Regions from separate parts of the Pantoea sp. F_5 genome, predicted to be linked through region 2. Evidence: predicted binding sites of a transcription regulator. Region 2 holds the regulator's gene; each other region holds the start of a gene.
The links. Region 2 encodes Fur, which represses iron uptake genes when iron is present. Its sites were predicted from a motif close to ATAATAATGAGAACNACTATCAA; they were not measured.
Positions count from the first base shown of each region.

Region 1: fepD (Fe(3+)-siderophore ABC transporter permease) is a predicted target of Fur. The motif match lies at 2,497-2,519, and genes of this name have one in related genera.
Region 3: fes (enterochelin esterase) is a predicted target of Fur. The motif match lies at 2,667-2,689, and genes of this name have one in related genera.

Region 1 covers NZ_VWUO01000008.1:29,223-34,971, forward strand. Annotated here, with positions in the region: gene F3I44_RS12205 (ATP-binding cassette domain-containing protein) at 1-484, opposite strand, end outside; gene fepG (iron-enterobactin ABC transporter permease) at 481-1,461, opposite strand; gene fepD (Fe(3+)-siderophore ABC transporter permease) at 1,458-2,447, opposite strand; partial or broken gene F3I44_RS12220 (MFS transporter) at 2,596-3,490, shown strand; gene fepB (Fe2+-enterobactin ABC transporter substrate-binding protein) at 3,485-4,453, opposite strand; gene F3I44_RS12230 (isochorismate synthase) at 4,630-5,749, shown strand, end outside.
Region 2 covers NZ_VWUO01000009.1:71,989-77,737, reverse strand. Annotated here, with positions in the region: gene pgm (phosphoglucomutase (alpha-D-glucose-1,6-bisphosphate-dependent)) at 1-429, opposite strand, end outside; gene seqA (replication initiation negative regulator SeqA) at 456-1,004, opposite strand; gene ybfF (esterase) at 1,255-2,019, shown strand; gene ybfE (LexA regulated protein) at 2,188-2,463, shown strand; gene fldA (flavodoxin FldA) at 2,596-3,126, shown strand; gene fur (ferric iron uptake transcriptional regulator) at 3,474-3,917, shown strand; gene F3I44_RS13535 (hypothetical protein) at 3,983-4,378, opposite strand; gene glnS (glutamine--tRNA ligase) at 4,614-5,749, opposite strand, start outside.
Region 3 covers NZ_VWUO01000008.1:20,692-26,440, forward strand. Annotated here, with positions in the region: gene dacB (serine-type D-Ala-D-Ala carboxypeptidase) at 1-152, shown strand, start outside; gene F3I44_RS12185 (TonB-dependent siderophore receptor) at 215-2,479, opposite strand; gene fes (enterochelin esterase) at 2,731-3,942, shown strand; gene F3I44_RS12195 (MbtH family protein) at 4,039-4,260, shown strand; gene F3I44_RS12200 (enterobactin synthase subunit F) at 4,253-5,749, shown strand, end outside.

The DNA.
Region 1 (5,749 bases), on a different contig from region 2:
GTGTCTGCTGAGCCAGCACCATCGCAATCCACACCCGCTGCCGCTGACCGCCAGAGAGCGTATCAACCTGCTGCTGCGCTAAATCGGCCACGCCAGTGGCCTGCATGGCCTGCTGCACCGCCGCCTCATCTTCCTGTCGCCAGCGCCCAAACAACGACTGGTGCGGATAACGCCCGCGCGACACCAGTTCGCTGACGCTGATACCTGCAGGCGCGTTCGAGCTTTGCGGCAGCAGCCCTAGCCGGCGTGCCACCTCTTTGGTCGCGTAGTGAGCAATGGTATTGCCATCCAGCAGCACCTCACCCTGCAGCGGCGAGACCAGGCGGCTTAAGGTACGCAGCAGCGTTGATTTTCCGCAGGCGTTGGGACCGATGATCACGGTCAGTTCACCGTCAGGGATCGCCACAGAGAGATTCTCCGCCACGATTTTTTTGTCATAGCCCAGCGTCAGCGCGTCGCCCTGCAATCGTGTTGTCACTTTCATTGGCGTCGTGCCTCCCGCACCAGTAGCGCAATCAGATAGAGTCCGCCCAGGCTGACCGTGATCACGCCAACCGGCAGCTGATAAGGCAGGAAAAAGTGCTGCGCGGCGTAATCCGCGGCGATTAACAGCAGCGCGCCACACAACGCAGCCAGCGGCAGCGCGCCTTTGGTGCCACCACTGAGACGTCGCGCAATCTGCGGTGCCAGCAGCGCAATAAAGGAGATCGGACCGACCAGCGCCGTCGAGGCGGCGGTGAGGATAACGCCCGTCAGCATCAGCATGACGCGGCTGCGCTCAACCGGAACGCCCAGCGCGCAGGCCGTGTCATCACCCATCTCCAGCAGTCGCATGCGGCGGGCCAGCATGCCTGTTGCCAGCAGCGCCAGCAGCAGCACGGCGATCACCGGCGTGGTTTTCGCCCAGGTAATGCCGTTAAGTGAACCGGCGCTCCAGAGCCCGGCGCTCAGTGCCGCCTCCAGTGAAGCACTGATAATCAGCCAGCTGTTCAGCGCCATCAGCAGCGCCCGCACGCTGATGCCCACAATAATCAGCCGAAAGGTCTCCACGCCGTTGCGCCAGCTGAACAGCCAGACCACACCCGCCGTGAGCAGCCCGCCTGCCAGTGCCGCCAGCGTCATCCCTTCCATGTTTTGCTGGAACAGCACCAGCGCCACCAGCACGCCGCTGTAAGCGCCGGTGTTAAAACCCAGAATATCGGGACTGCCCAGCGGGTTCCGCAGCAGCGACTGAAAAATCGCCCCACTGACGCCCAGCGCTGCACCAATCAGCAGGGCCATCATGACGCGCGGCAGACGCCACTCCAGCACAATGAGCTGAACATTGCGCGCCGCCTCGCCGTTGAAAAGTGCCCATAACTGGCTGGCGGAGATCGGTAAGGTGCCGCGCGTGACGCCCAGAAAAGCCAGTACCCCGCAGGCCATCAACAGCAGTAACGCATTGATCATCATCCGTGTCATATTTGCCCTCTTCCCAGCTTTCGGCGCACCAGCACAATCAGCATCGGCGCACCGAGAATGGCCGTAACAATTGACACGCGCAGTTCACCCGGCACCAGCAGCCGTCCCAGAATATCGGCGGCCAGCAGCAGACAGGGCGTGATTACAAGGGTTCCCGGCAGCATCCAGCGATGATCGTTGCCCAACAGCCAGCGGGCCAGATGCGGTGTCATTAACCCAACAAAGGCGATGGGTCCGACTGCCGCCGTCGCCGCACCGCTCAGCAGTGCAATCGCCAGCAATCCCACCAGTTGAGTACGCATCACACGGGTGCCCAGCGCGGTTGCCATATCCCCGCCCATACTCAGGCTGTTGAGCGAAGGTGCCAGCAGTAGCGCCAGCAGGCTTCCGGCAACGACCGCCGGAAAGACAGTGTGCAGAATGGCGAAATTGCGGATATCCAGCGAACCGCTGTGCCAGAAACGCAGATGATCGTAAATATCGGGATTAAGCAGCGACAGTCCAGACGTTAAACCCTCCAGCACCGCACCCAGCGCCACGCCTGCCAGCGTCAGACGCAGCGGATTAACGCGCCCGCCGCCGATCGCCCCCGTCAGGGCCACCAGCAGCGACGCCAGCAGTGCGCCCGTAAAAGCAAAACCCAGCCATTCTGCAGGTGAATCTGCGCCAGAGAGGGCGATGCCGAGCACCACCGCAAAACCCGCTCCGGCATTAACACCAAGAATGCCTGGGTCGGCCAGTGGATTGCGCGTCAGGCTCTGCATCAGTGCGCCTGCCAGACCTAAACTGATCCCGGACAGCAATCCCGCCAGGGTTCGCGGCAGCCGGGCATCGCGCACGATCACACAATCGACGCGGCTACAGTCGGAAAGTAAAGCATGTAAAACATCATGAAAGGGGATAGATCTGGCACCGAGCATCAGGCTGAGCGCGATAAGCAACAATAGCACTATCCCTGAACCGGCTATTGCATGGAGTGGACGCATAACATTTAAACCTTCACGGATTCAACATAGCTCGCAATTGCGAGTCTTTATGATAATGATACTTGTTATCGTTATTGGCTGTTTTTTTGTATGTTACCATGACTCTCAGAGTCAATAATGAAGAAAATGGGTGGATAAAAGCGACGCTATGAACAAACCATCCCACTTTATCGAGCTTACTCTGCTGAAACCCATCCCGCCTTTCGCGCCCTGTTTATCGTCCGCTTTATCTCGATTAGCGCTCCCGGCATGCTGGCGCTGACGGTCCCGGTTCAGATTCAGCAACTGACGCAATCGCCGCTACTGGCAGGACTGGCGTTGACGCTGGCCGAAGCCGGTATGTTTATCGGCCTGCTGACCGGCTGCGTGCTGGCCGATCGCCTTAAGCGCCGTCGCCTGATCCTGTTTGCCCGATCCACCTCTGGTCTGGGCTTTGCCGCGTTGTGCATTAATGCCCTGCTCCCTTAACCGTCGGTCATCGCCGTCTTCGTGCCAGGACTCTGGAATGGCTTTTTCGGCGCGACAGGCGTCACGGCGCTGGTCGGGCGTGAGATTCTGATGAAGGCGGATGCCATCAGCGCTGGGGCTGATGTACGGTGCCGTGCCGCTGGGTGCTGCGACGGGTGCGCTGACAAGCGGACGGCTGGCGCAGTCGCCACAGCCGGGCGGTCTGAGTCAGGCCAGAGCCATCGCGACCTTCGTCGCACTGGCTCTGTTCAGCCTGATGCCGTGGTTCAGCCTGAGTCTGATCTGCCTCATGGCCTTTGGTCAGTGCCATCAGCAGCCTGGTGCAGTATGCGATGATTCAGACGCTGACGCCCGATGCACTGCCTGGCAGGATCAACAGCCTCTGGACAGCGCAGAATGTCACCGGCGATGCGACAGGTGCAGCAATCATTGGCGCGATGGGTTCACTGCTGTTGCCGCAGCAGGCAGCCGCCCTCTCTGCTCTGGCAGCCACCGTGCTGGGTATCGTCATGTGGCTGCTCATGGCCCGCCTGCGACGCTATCAACTGCCTGCCCCCGCCGAGGCCACATCATGATTTCACGAACAGCGCTTCCAGCCGTGACAGCAAATTACTGGCGCTGTAGTAGTCGAGACGAAAGCTATCCAGCCCCAGCGCATAGACCGCTTTAGCGCGCACCGCCGGGGTTTGCGCCAGGAAAGGGTTACTCATCACCTGCGCAGCAGTGTTATCTTCGGCGGCAAACAGCAGATAAGTCCGTCCATTCAGGCCTGCCGCCAGATTTTCACCTGACAGCTGAAGAATATCTTTACGCTGTCCCATGCTGTGACCGGACGGAAGCGTCGCTGGTGGCGTTGCCAACGTGAAGCCCAGCTCCTGCAGTAACTTCCCCTGTGCCGATGCCTCTGTCCAAAGATTCACTGCCCGACCATCCCCGTTCCACACCATCGCAGAAACCGGTTGCGGAGGCAGGGTCAGCTTTACTTTCAGCGCCTTTTCACGCGCGTCGGACTCGCTTATCCGGGCAGCAGCATCCGCCTCATGTCCGGTCGCCTCACCCAGCAGTGTCACCAGCTGCTGCCAGCTTTTATCGTCATAGTTGACGACCAGTACCGGCGCAATAGCTGAGAGCTGATCGGCCAGTTTGATCGCTGAATCATTACCGGTGGCGCTGACCACAATCAGGTCTGGCGCTTCTGCAGCAATCGCTTCAGCATTGGGTTCACCAATATAGAGCCGCTTTACGCCACGCTGTTTTGCCACACGACTCCACTGCCGGAAGAATCCCTGCTCATCAGCCAGCCGGCTGCCAGGTGCGGTTGCGCCACTGGCGACGACCGGTGCATCAATTGCCAGCAGCGATCCGGTCAGGGTAACACTGGTCGAGACAATGCGAGTCGGTGCCTGAGCCAGGGTGACCTGACCTTTTGCCCCGGCGATGGTTCGCGGCCAGCCGCTCTGTGCAACAGCGGTCACGCTGAACAGCGTGATACTCAGGAAAAACAGCACTAATGCCGACGTTACCCCCTGTTTAGTCATTTGTTTTCATCCTTTTACTCTCCGGTAATCCGGGCGACAACTTGTGCTGATTTGACCAACTAAACCTGCCGAATCACCGCGTATTTATTGACACCTTTGGCTAATCGACGTAGGTTACTGCAACATAATACAAATGATAATCATTATTAGTTATCTTATCATTTATAGGTGCAATTATGGTGGAATCGCTGGCATTTGAACATCCCCTGCTGCAGGATTTTCCGGCACTCTGTCGTGGCTTCCTGTTTACCTCTCCCTGGCGAAGTCTGACGACTCAGGGCTGTTTTACGACACTCACTGCCCCGGTAAACCAGGGCGAGCAGCTGACCGGAGAGTTTCAGCAACAACTACAGCATCATTTTGCCTCGGCCAGAAAACAGGGCATAGCCCATCCCATTCTGGTGGGTGCGATCCCGTTCGATGTGGATCAGCCCGCAGCACTGTTTATCCCTGAGTCGTATCAGACCTTTCAGCGTGACGATCTGAAAGCCCGCGCCTCATCGGCTGAAAGCGATCTGCCAGAAGTTCGTCGCCGTACGGCGCTGCCGGATCACGACACCTTCACTGACATCGTTGCGCAGGCCGTGGCAGCCACGCAGCGCGGCGATCCGGATAAAGTGGTGCTGTCGCGGCTGATGGAAATTGTGGCGGAACAGCCGGTTGATACGGCCGCCCTGATGCAGCGCATCGTGGCGCAGAACCCTGACAGCTATCACTTTCATCTGCCGCTGCCCGATGGCGGCGCGCTGGTGGGTGCCAGCCCTGAACTGATGATCCGTAAGCAGGGCCGCCAGTTCAGCTCCTGTCCGCTGGCCGGTTCAGCGCCGCGCAACAGCGATCCACAGCGTGACCTGGCCTCAGGTGACAGCCTGATGCAGTCAGCCAAAGACCGGCATGAACATAAGCTGGTGACGGATGCGATGCGCATGACGCTGCAGCCACGCAGTCGCCTGCTGTCGGTCCCGGAAACCCCTTCTCTGCTGACCACCGCGACGCTGTGGCACCTCGCTACGCAGATTCGGGGCGAAGTACTGGACGATCGCGAAAATGCGCTGTCACTGGCCTGCCTGCTGCATCCGACACCAGCGCTCAGCGGCTTTCCGCATCAGCGTGCTCAGGCGCTGATTCAGCAACTTGAACCCTTTGAGCGTCAGCTGTTTGGTGGCATCGTCGGCTGGTGTGACGATCAGGGTGATGGCGAATGGGTCGTTACCATTCGCTGCGGCACGGTGAATGGTCCACGGATCCGACTGTTTGCTGGCGCGGGGATCGTGGCGGACTCACAACCTGAATCAG
Region 2 (5,749 bases):
AATCACGATGCCGTCAGCCAGCGGGCCACCCGATTTGTTGTGCTCAAGGATCGCATTTGAGATGGCAGGGGTCGGCGTATAGCCATTGTCCTGCTGCACAATCACATCAACGCCGTTCGCTGCCAGCACTTCCAGCACCGACAGGATCGCCGGCTCAGAGAGCGCATGCGTATCTTTACCAACGTAGCAAGGCCCGGTGATGCCGTTCTTTTTACGTTCTTCAGCAATTGCCTGAGCGATAGCCAGAATGTGCATCTCGTTGAAGCTTTGACGCCCTGCACTGCCGCGATGGCCAGAGGTGCCAAATTTCACCGCGTGTTCCGGGTTCGCCACATCGGGCTGCAGGACATAATATTGTGACGTTAATTGTGCAACGTTAATCAAATCGCTCTGCTGGGCGGGTTGCCCGGCACGTGGGTGATTGGCCATTGGCGCTGCTCCCTGACGCTTAAGTTTTAGATGGTGCCGCAAACTTTCTCGGTCAGTTCCGCAGGGAACTGCATCGAGAGCATGATGTGTTCGACCATGCTGCATTTACGACCAGTATTGGTGTTGGTGATCACCCAGTACGGCGTGCCGGGCACATGCTTCGGCTTAGTATGGGTGCCATTCTGTAACAGCGTATGCTCATCACCGGCAAAATAGACGCGGGTGCGGCCCTGCAGCGATGCAGTCGCCTCAGCAAAGGCTGCGGTATCAAGACGATAGAGCGTTGACAAGATAAGCATAAAGCGATTCACCGCCCGCTTCTGCTCCGCATATTCATCGGAAAGCAGCAGCTCACGCACCGCGCGGACACGATCCTGCGGGCGCGAACCCACGGCCGCAGACTGAGACTCTTTCGCTGCCTCTTTTGAAGCTGGCTGAGCAGGCGAAGCGGGTGCAGTCTGACCAGCAGTGAACTTCAGCATACGACGCAGAATGTCGGATGCGCTTTCACCAATGTGTTGCGTGTGGCTGGCAATATAACGGTAGAGCTCTTCGTCAACTTCGATCGTTTTCATCTTATTCCGTACGGTTCTTTCTCATGACAGAACCACCTGTTTCCTGAAAAGCTCTGAGTATAGTCAGGCAATTCAAAGGATGTGCGGGTTCTAACATCAGGATTATAAAGTTAAATTCAGGCGGGTTGTTAGCAATCAAACGGTTTACGGGCAAAAGTCAGAATATGTCCTAATGCCGCCGGAACCGGCGCGCCTGAAAAGGTGAAACCATGATAACCTAAGCACAGGTCTCAAACTTAAGAACTTTGCTATGATTTTGAACGCCCGTCTGCAAACTGAACAATCCCCTGCTGATTCCCTGCCCATCCTGTTAATCCACGGTCTGTTTGGCAGTCTGGATAACCTTGGCGTGCTGGCGCGCGGGCTGAAAGATGCCGGGCCGCTGCTGCAGGTTGATGTCCGCAACCACGGACTCTCACCACGATCTGACGAGATGAACTACGCTGTAATGGCGCAGGACATGGTCGATACGCTGGATGCGCACGGCATTGAACGCGTCGCGGTGATCGGTCACTCAATGGGCGGCAAGATCGCCATGACCATGAGCGCGCTGGCACCGGACCGCATTGCGCGGCTGGTAATGATCGATATCGCCCCGGTCGACTACCAGACCCGCCGCCATGACGAGATCTTTGCCGGCATTCGTGCTGTAACCGACGCAGGCGTCTCATCCCGCAGTGAGGCGGCGACGATTATGCGCACGCTTATAGATGAAGAAGGGGTGATTCAGTTCCTGCTGAAGTCATTTCAGGCGGGCGAGTGGCGCTTCAACGTTCCGGTGCTATGGGATAACTACACCACGATTTCAGGCTGGCAGCCGGTTCCGGCCTGGGATCACCCGGCGCTGTTTATTCGCGGTGGCGACTCAGGCTATCTGGATAACCGCTACCGTGATGCGCTGCTGCAGCAGTTCCCGGCCGCGCAGGCACATGTTATTGGTGGCGCGGGACATTGGGTTCACGCAGAGAAACCCGATGCCGTTTTGCGCAGTGTCCGTCGCTTTTTTGCGCTTTAAAAGCAAATAGATGGCGGCAAAGGTTTAGGATTGGCGTCCGGAGTAAGCGTGAAGTATGATGGCGCGCTAAAATTTTGCCGCGCGTTCGTTTTGCTGCGGCAATGGCCAATAATTTATAATCTGCGCGGTGAGTGACTGGCGCCCGCCCCCATTCAGTTTTACTAAGCCATGGCAAAAGAACAGACTGACCGCACGACGCTCGATCTCTTTGCTGATGAGCGCCGCCCTGGTCGCCCCAAAACCAGTCCGCTTTCGCGTGATGAACAACTGCGCATTAACAAGCGCAATCAGCTTAAACGTGACAAAGGGCGCGGACTTCGTCGTGTCGAACTGAAAATGAACAGTGAAGCCGTCGATGCGCTCAACACGCTGGCAGAACAGCGCAATCTCAGCCGCAGCGAACTGATCGAACAGATGCTGCTGGCACAGCTCAAACTGGATTAATGCGGGCAAAACGCACGCAGGAGCAAATGTCGGGGCTTTAACCGTTCACCGGTTTTCTCTCGTCTGCTATTATTCGCTGAAATGTGCTGCGGCACACATCTCATTATCAGGATTTAAGAGGTTATTTTACTCATGGCACTCGTAGGCATCTTCTTTGGCAGCGATACCGGCAATACCGAAAACATTGCAAAAATGATCCAGAAACAGCTGGGTACAGACGTTGCAGAAGTGCATGACATCGCGAAAAGCACAAAAGAAGATCTGGAAGCGTTTGATATCCTGCTGCTGGGCATTCCGACCTGGTACTATGGTGAAGCGCAGTGCGACTGGGATGACTTTTTCCCGACGCTGGAAGAGATCGATTTCAACGGCAAGCTGGTTGCGCTGTTTGGCTGCGGCGATCAGGAAGATTACGCGGAGTACTTCTGTGATGCGATGGGCACGATCCGTGACATCATTGAGCCGCACGGTGCCGTAATTGTAGGCCACTGGTCAACTGAAGGTTATCACTTCGAGGCCTCAAAAGGGCTGGCCGATGATACCCACTTCCTGGGTCTGGCCATTGATGAAGATCGTCAGCCTGAACTGACTAACCAGCGTGTAGAGCAATGGGTTAAGCAGATTTCTGATGAACTGCAGCTGAAAGATATCCTCGAAGCCTGATCCTGTACGACTCAATGTGAGCGCCAGCTCACATTGAGGCAATGGAAATTCCTATAGAAATAATAGCCACATTTTTTTAACTTTCTCCGTTTAATCTGTAGAATACCCGCATCGATCTTCCGCTTATTTTTTCAGTCGGCAAGACTAAGCGATGTACCAACAGACATCTGCCAGAATCCTCCCCGGCCCGGTGACCTATCCCCCACAGCCCGTGATGATTCAGGCACGCCCTCTGGTTTTCATTTCATCGCTTCAGTTCTATAATGAGACGCAAATGAGAATGAGCGCAGATCGACATTCAAGGCGACAAGCCACAAAAGTGAATATAGTGACAGGACAAAATCCGCATGACTGACAACAACACCGCATTAAAGAAGGCTGGCCTGAAAGTGACGCTGCCCAGACTGAAAATTCTGGAAGTGCTTCAGGAACCTGAGTGCCATCACGTCAGTGCGGAAGATTTGTACAAACGCCTGATCGACATCGGCGAAGAGATTGGCCTGGCTACCGTTTACCGTGTCCTGAACCAGTTCGATGACGCTGGTATCGTGACCCGTCATAACTTTGAAGGCGGCAAATCTGTCTTCGAACTGACGCAGCAGCATCACCACGATCATCTGATCTGTCTGGATTGCGGCAAAGTTATTGAGTTCAGCGATGAGTCGATCGAAACGCGTCAGCGTGAAATCGCCACCCGTCATGGCATCAAGCTGACCAACCACAGCCTCTATCTCTATGGACACTGTACGCTGGGCGATTGCCGGGAAGACGAAACCCTGCACGACCAGTAACGCGGCCTGAAATAAAAAAACCGGTGAATTCACCGGTTTTTTTTCGTCTGTCTTCGGCTGTTGTATCAGGCCACCAGCGTCTCCTGCAGATAGCGCCAGCGTGGAATAGAGCTGCTGCAGTCCAGTATCGCCAGCGAGATACGGCTCTGATTATTGCCATTCATCATCTGCATTTCGCGATACTGTACGGTGATCTCTTTTTCATGATGAGAGAGGATGACGTGTTCGCAGGTGACAATGCGCATCCCTTCGCGCTGTCCCTGCAGCTGCCGGAAAAGCGCCTCGACCTCGTTCAGATTGCACTCTCTGCCCTTTGGAGTCACCATGCGGAACTCAGGATGAAAATAGGACATCAGCAGCTCAAAACTGTCGTCAGATCCGGCAGGCTGGTTAAAAATACGTTCAATGAGCTGATGTAAAACGACCACACTGTTTCTGGCTTCCAGGGCGAGAACTGTCATTTTTTTTCCTTCTGTAACCCGCTTTGCAACCTCTGAGAGCGCATAGCCTACCTGAAAGCGGATAATTCACACCCGGAAATTGATTAATTTTTTTAAACTCAGATTTCTCTCACAATGCAGCATTTAATCGGTTGCGGTTAGGTCAGAATAAATGTCGGCAATGATTAAAATCAGGGCAACAAAAAAGGGCGATAAGTCGCCCTTTTGTCATTTTATGAGGTCAGCCTCAAAAAAATTATTCGCCAGTTTTCGCCCAGGTATCACGAAGACCGACGGTGCGGTTAAACACCAGTTGCGATGGCGTAGAGTAAACGCTGTCGGCGCAGAAATAACCTTCACGCTCAAACTGGAACGGCGTGGTCGGTTCCACATCGCGCAGGCTCGGCTCCACAAAGCCCTGTTTGATCGCCAGTGACTCAGGGTTAATTACTGCCAGGAAGTCCTCTGCCGCGCCCGGATTTGGCACACTGAACAGACGATCATACAGGCGGAACTCTGCTGGTTGCGCGTGATCCGCAGATACCCAGTGAATGACCCCTTTGACCTTACGGCCATCGGCAGGATCTTTGCTCAGCGTATCTGTGTCGCTGGTACAGTAGATGCAGGTGATGTTGCCCGCTTCATCTTTAGCGACGCGCTCAGCACGAATGACATAGGCATTGCGCAGGCGAACTTCTTTGCCCAGTACCAGGCGCTTATATTGCTTGTTCGCCTCTTCGCGGAAATCGGCACGGTCGATCCAGATCTCGCGGCTGAACGGCACTTCACGCGTACCCATCTCCGGTTTACCCGGATGATTTGGCATGGTGATGATTTCGTTATGGCCTGCTGGCAGGTTTTCGATCACCACTTTCAGCGGGTCCAGTACAGCCATAGCACGTGGCGCATTCTCATTCAGGTCATCACGGATACAGGACTCCAGCGAGGCCATCTCCACAATATTATCCTGTTTGGTGACGCCAATACGACGGCAGAACTCGCGGATAGATGCTGCGGTGTAACCACGACGACGCAGACCTGAAACGGTCAGCATGCGCGGATCGTCCCAGCCTTCTACGTGCTTCTCGGTCACCAGCTGAGTGAGTTTGCGTTTCGACATCACCGCATACTCCAGATTCAGGCGCGAGAATTCATACTGACGCGGATGGACCGGAATGGTGATGTTATCCAGCACCCAGTCATAGAGTCGGCGGTTGTCCTGGAACTCCAGCGTACACAGCGAGTGCGTAATGCCTTCCAGCGCATCAGAGATGCAGTGGGTAAAGTCATACATCGGGTAGATGCACCACTTGTTGCCGGTCTGGTGGTGTTCCGCAAACTTGATGCGATAAAGCACCGGATCACGCATCACGATGAAATTAGAGGCCATGT
Region 3 (5,749 bases), on a different contig from region 2:
CGGGCTTTATCACCACCTCCAGCGGTGCGCGGGTTGCTTTTGTGCAGTTCCTCTCCGGCTATGCGGTTCCGCCGGAGGATCAGCGTACCCGCCGTATTCCGCTGGTGCGTTTTGAGAGCCGACTCTACCGCGATATCAACCAGAACAACTGATAAAGCAGAGATAAAAACGCAGCAGGCGATCAACCTGCTGCGTTTTTTTATGGCTGAACCGATCAGAAGCGGGTGTTCACGCTCATATAAAATGTGCGGCCCGATTCATTAAAGGTATTGGCTCCCGCGCCGTAAAGATAAGCGCCGGTGGTGGCATTGCCGGTAGTCTGCGCATTGCCCTGACGGAAATGACGCTTGTCGAAGAGGTTGTCGATACCGACCGTAACGCTGGCATACTGATTAACATCATAGGTGCCGCTCATCCCCATCACCGAATAGGGACTGACCTGATCGGTCGCGCTGCCGGTGACGGCGTTACCCTTATAGTCATACTTCTTCGGCACCTGTTTACCGTACCAGGTCAGGGTTGTCTGGAGTGAGAGATCCGGCATCGCCTGCCAGCTCAGCGTAGAATTGAGCGTATACGCCGGAATAATCGACAGGCGATCGCCGGTCTCTTTATTTTTGCTTTGCAGCATATACGTGAAGTTGTTGTTCCACGTTACGCTATCAGAGAACGGGACATTAACCGTACCTTCAAGCCCCTCAACCACCGCTTTTGGCACATTTTCCCATTTGTAGATATCGGTTTTGCCGTTAGACGCCGTGCCGGTGGGGGCCGTGCCTGCCTCTATTTTGTTCCGATAGTCGTTGCGGAACCAGGTCAGGCCCGCCTGATAGCCGTCGCGCTTCCATTCCAGTCCAATCTCTTTGTTGATGCTGTTTTCCGCTTTCAGGTCATCATTACCCATCAGATAACAGGCACCGGCACTGGCCGCGCAGCCCTGACCATTGCTGTAAAGCAGATAGTTCGGGTTAGTCTGGTAGAGGCTCGGCGCTTTATAAGCGCGCGCAATGCCCATTTTCAGGGTGAACTCATCGCCTAATCCCTGTGAGAGGTTGAGCGACGGGCTCCAGTTATCGCCGACAATCGAATGGTGATCGAAGCGCAGGCCAGGCGTCAGCATGGTACTGTCGGTCAGCTCAATATTGTCTTCCGCAAACAGTGAGAAGATTTCCGCCTGCGAATAGGGAGAGCGTCCGGTGGTGGCAATACCAGGAATCGAACCGTAGCTGGCGGCCTGCGTCGTCGAGGAAGGATCCTTCATCCGCTGCTGATTCCATTCCGTGCCAAAGGTTGCGGTCTGATTCACCAGCCACTCAAACGGCACGCTGATCTCGCTGTGCAGCAACACATCGTCCAGCTGGATGGTATTGAAGTTGCTGTTGGAAAATATACCTTCAGTGCCGCCCGCCAGCCCTTCATTCAGACGCGAGTTGCGGGTGTTTTCATACTGCGCATAGGTAGTGGTGCTGATGCCATTATCCCAGGCACCGGTCCACTTAACAGAAAAGTTCTGCCGATAAAGCCGGTTGGTTTCGTCACCATATTTGCTTTTCACAAGCGCGTTGGTATTAGTGTTCTGGGTGTCGCCAGCATAGAGGTTGCCCTGACGGCTGTAACCGGCCCCCACTTCGAGCGCCTGCATCGGTGCAAACGCCCAGCGCAGCAGGCCATGAATATCTTTATTGACTGAACCTTCGCGGCCCGCCGGGTAGGATCCCGCGTAACTGCCGGTGCGGTCTGCGGCGTGACCTTCATTGATGTCGTAAGCATCGGCCTGCGTTTTTGCCAGACCGCCATAGAGCCGGAAACTGACATCATCGCCCAGCGGTCCTTCAAGACTGAAGTTGGTACGCCGCGTTGCGCCCTCATCCTTGTGTTGCGGCACGTTATAATAGGCGCTCCACGAGCCGTGCCACTGATTATCCATCTCTTTTTTGGTGATGATATTGACCACACCACCCGCCGCGCCATTGCCGTAGCGGGCCGCTGCCGGACCGCGGATGACGTCAATCCGGTCAATGATCTCTGGCGGTACCCAGTTAGTGTCGCCGCGTGTGTCACGCTCGCCACGCCAGCCCAGCCGCACCGCATTGCGGCTGGTCACCGGCAGGCCATCGATCAGGATCAGGGTATTTTCCGGCCCCATACCACGGATATCGATCTGACGGTTGTTACCGCGCTGGCCGCTGGTGGAGTTACCGGTCAGGTTGACACCGGGCATGGTGCGGATGATTTCGGCGACGTCGCGCGCAGGGGGATGTTTTTTGATTTCGTCGGCGGTAATGGTCGACACGCCAGGGGCCTGCAGCGTCTGCTCAGCGGCGGTGACCATCATGGTACCGTCGTGGATCGTATCTGACGTGTTGCTGATTGCCGGGTCGCTGTGGGCTTCGGCAGCCACTGCGCCAGCAGAAATGAGAGAGGCCGCGAAACCCAGTTCAATCATAATGGCTAACGAAAGCCGGGATAACTTTTTCATTTTTCTGTTCCTGGAGTGCCAGCGAGCGTGCCACTGCCGGCGAACCGGTAAAAAGGTCATAACCTTGCCTGCAACGCATTACCCCCTCCCGCTACACCTGCTTCAGAACCGCGTTACGTCCGTCTGAAATCCAATGCGGCAGAGAAAATGCGCGCGCTCCCTGTTGAGCGGAAACACACTATTGCAAATGCAAATAATTATCAATACTATTATCTGTAACATGCATGACCCCAGGCAAGTGTGATTGAATCATGGCGCGAATGGCGTGGTTAAACGAAGAGACCGGCAGCGAACGCTGGTGGCAGCAGCGGCAGCAGCAGGGCATTCCCCTGATTGAACCCGGCGAAAAGGGCACCTGTCAGGTCACTTTTTTCTGGCGTGACCCCCAGGGTGACCCGCTGCACTCTGATACCCGGCGCGTCTGGATCAACATTACCGGCGTAACCGATCATCATCACACAGCCTCACCGTCCTCCTTAACACCTGTTCCTGATACCGATGTCTGGTGGTGGCAAACCACCCTGCCTGCTGACTGGCGCGGCAGCTACTGCCTGATCCCTGACAACCAGACAGAGACGTTTGCCGGGCAGGCTGATATGCAGGCGCTGCGCCAGTGGTGGGGTCAGAAATTCCGGCAGGCACAAAGCGATCCGCTCAATCCGCTGCGAAGCTGGTCGGCCGGGCGCGGCATGAGCGTCTCGCCGCTGCATCTGCCGCACGCGCCTGAGCAGCAGGTATGGCGTGCAGTTGATGAAGGTCACGCCACCCCTATTCCGCTGCAGCAATATCTCTGGCGCAGCCAGCGACTGGGCAATCAGCGTCAGGTCTGGCTTTGTGTCACCGGTGAGGCAGATGCTGCCGATCGTCCGCTGGCACTACTGCTGGATGGTCAGTTCTGGACACTCAGCATGCCCGTTGCCGGTCCGCTTGAGCAACTCACTGAGGCAGGCGAACTGCCTCCTGCGGTCTATGTCATGATCGACATTATTGACCGCGAACACCGCACGCGTGAGCTGACCTGTAATCCCGATTTCTGGCTGGCGATTCAGCATGAGCTGTTACCACAAATTCAGCAGTGGGCACCGTTTCGGGCCAACAGCACGCTGGTGGCCGGACAGAGTTTTGGCGGCCTTTCGGCCGCTTACGCTACCCTGACCTGGCCTGAAACCTTTGCGGGTGCCATCAGTCTTTCCGGTTCGTTCTGGTGGCCCGCGCGCGACGACCCGAATGGCTGGCTGCCGCAGCAGTTACAGCAGGGTTTGCTGCAGGCACCCTCCCGGCGCTTTTATCTGGAGGCGGGACGGCGCGAACGGCTGATTCTGGCGGCAAACGAGCTGTTTCAGCGCGATCTCACCGCGGCAGGACATCAGGTCAGCTATCACCCGGTTGAAGGGGGTCACGATGCGCTATGCTGGCGCGGCGGGCTGCTGGCAGGCCTTAAAGCTCTATGGCAATCGCCATAACCTACTGATATCCCGCCGCCTGTGCGCCATTAAAAGAAAAAGGATACGCAGCAGAGCGCCGCTAACGCGCCCGGCGACTTCGGACAGGAGACTAACATGCAACAACTCAATCCTTTCGACGATCCACAGCAGGATTGTCAGGTGCTGAAAAACGATCAGCAGCAGTACAGCTTATGGCCCGCCTTTTGTACGGTTCCGCCAGGGTGGCAGCCTGTTTATGGGCCCGAACCACAGGCCCGTTGCCTGAGCTGGCTGAATGAAAACTGGCACGATATCCGTCCGGTCATGACGCAGGACAGCGGGAGCCGCAATGTCTGAGACCACTCTGAACCCGCTGACAGAACAAAAAACGTTGCCGCTGGTGGCCGCGCAGCCCGGCATCTGGATCGCTGAGCAGTTATCCCCCTATTCCAATGCCTACGCCGTGGCGCATTTCGTTGAACTGCGTGGTGCGCTGAACAGCGCGCTGCTGTCTCGCGCCATCGTTGCCGGCATGCAGGAAGCGGACACGCTGAATATGGCCTTTGGCGAGCAGGAGGGTGAACCGCTGCAGTGGCTTACCCCCCAGCATTTTCGCGCGCCTGAAATGATCGATCTGCGCGATGCCGCCGATCCGGAGGCCGCCGCACGGGCGCTGATGCAGCAGGATATGTCTGGCGATCTGCGGGTGCTGAGCGGTGCGCCGCTCTATCATCACAGCCTGCTTCGGCTGGGCGAGGATCACTGGTACTGGTATCAGCGCTACCATCATCTGGTGATCGATGGTTTCAGCTTCACCGCCCTGACCCGCCGTATCGCCCATCTCTACAGCGCCTGGCAGCACGGCGACACGCCGGAGCCGAGCCCCTTTGTCCCGTTCAGCGAGGTCGTCGACGAGTATCAGCGCTATCACAACTCTTCAGCCTGGCAGCGCGATCGCCAGTTCTGGCTGGAAAAAGGTGCGCAGTTGCCTGCGCCCGCCTCGCTGTCTGCGCTGCCGCTGGCAGGTCAGAGCGCCAGCACCGATCTGCTACGACACACATTTGCCCTGGAGCGACACACCTTTCAGGCGTTGCTGGCGCATACCCAGCAGCAGAATCTCAGCGCGGCGGACACCGCCTTTGCGCTGGTGGCGCTGTGGCTGGCGCGCCTCACCGGTCAGAACGACTTTGCCGCTGGTTTCATCTTTATGCGCCGCATCGGCTCGGCCGCGCTCTGCGCCACCGGTCCGGTGATCAACGTATTGCCTGTGGCCATCCATTACGATCCGGCACAGCCGCTGGCGGCACTGGCCGCGCAGCTGGCGGGCGAGGTCAGAAAAATGCGCCGTCATCAGCGTTACGACGCTGAACAGGTGCAGCGCGATCTGGGGCGATTGGGTGACAGCGCTCCGCTCTATGGGCCGGTGATTAACCTGAAGATGTTCGACTATCAGCTCGATTTCGCCGGCATTGAAGGCATCACTCATCAGCTGGCGTCAGGCCCGGTCCGCGATCTGGAGATTGCTATCTATCTCAGCGAACAGGGCGACCTGACGCTGGAACTACTGGCCAATGCAGAGCGCTACAGCGAAACCGTGCTGAAGCAACATGCCAGCCGCTTTGGTCTGCTGCTTCAGCAGCTTGCCGTCCGGCCAGCGTGCGCCTGTGGCGAGCTGGATATGCTGATGCCGGAAGAACATCAGCAGCTGGCAGCGGTCAATCAGACTGCCGTGATGCTGCCTGCAGAGACGCTAAGCAGCCTGCTGCTGCTGCAGGCGCAGCGTACGCCGCGCGCCATGGCGCTGACGGATGAGGCGCATGAGCTTACTTATCAGCAGATGCAGCAG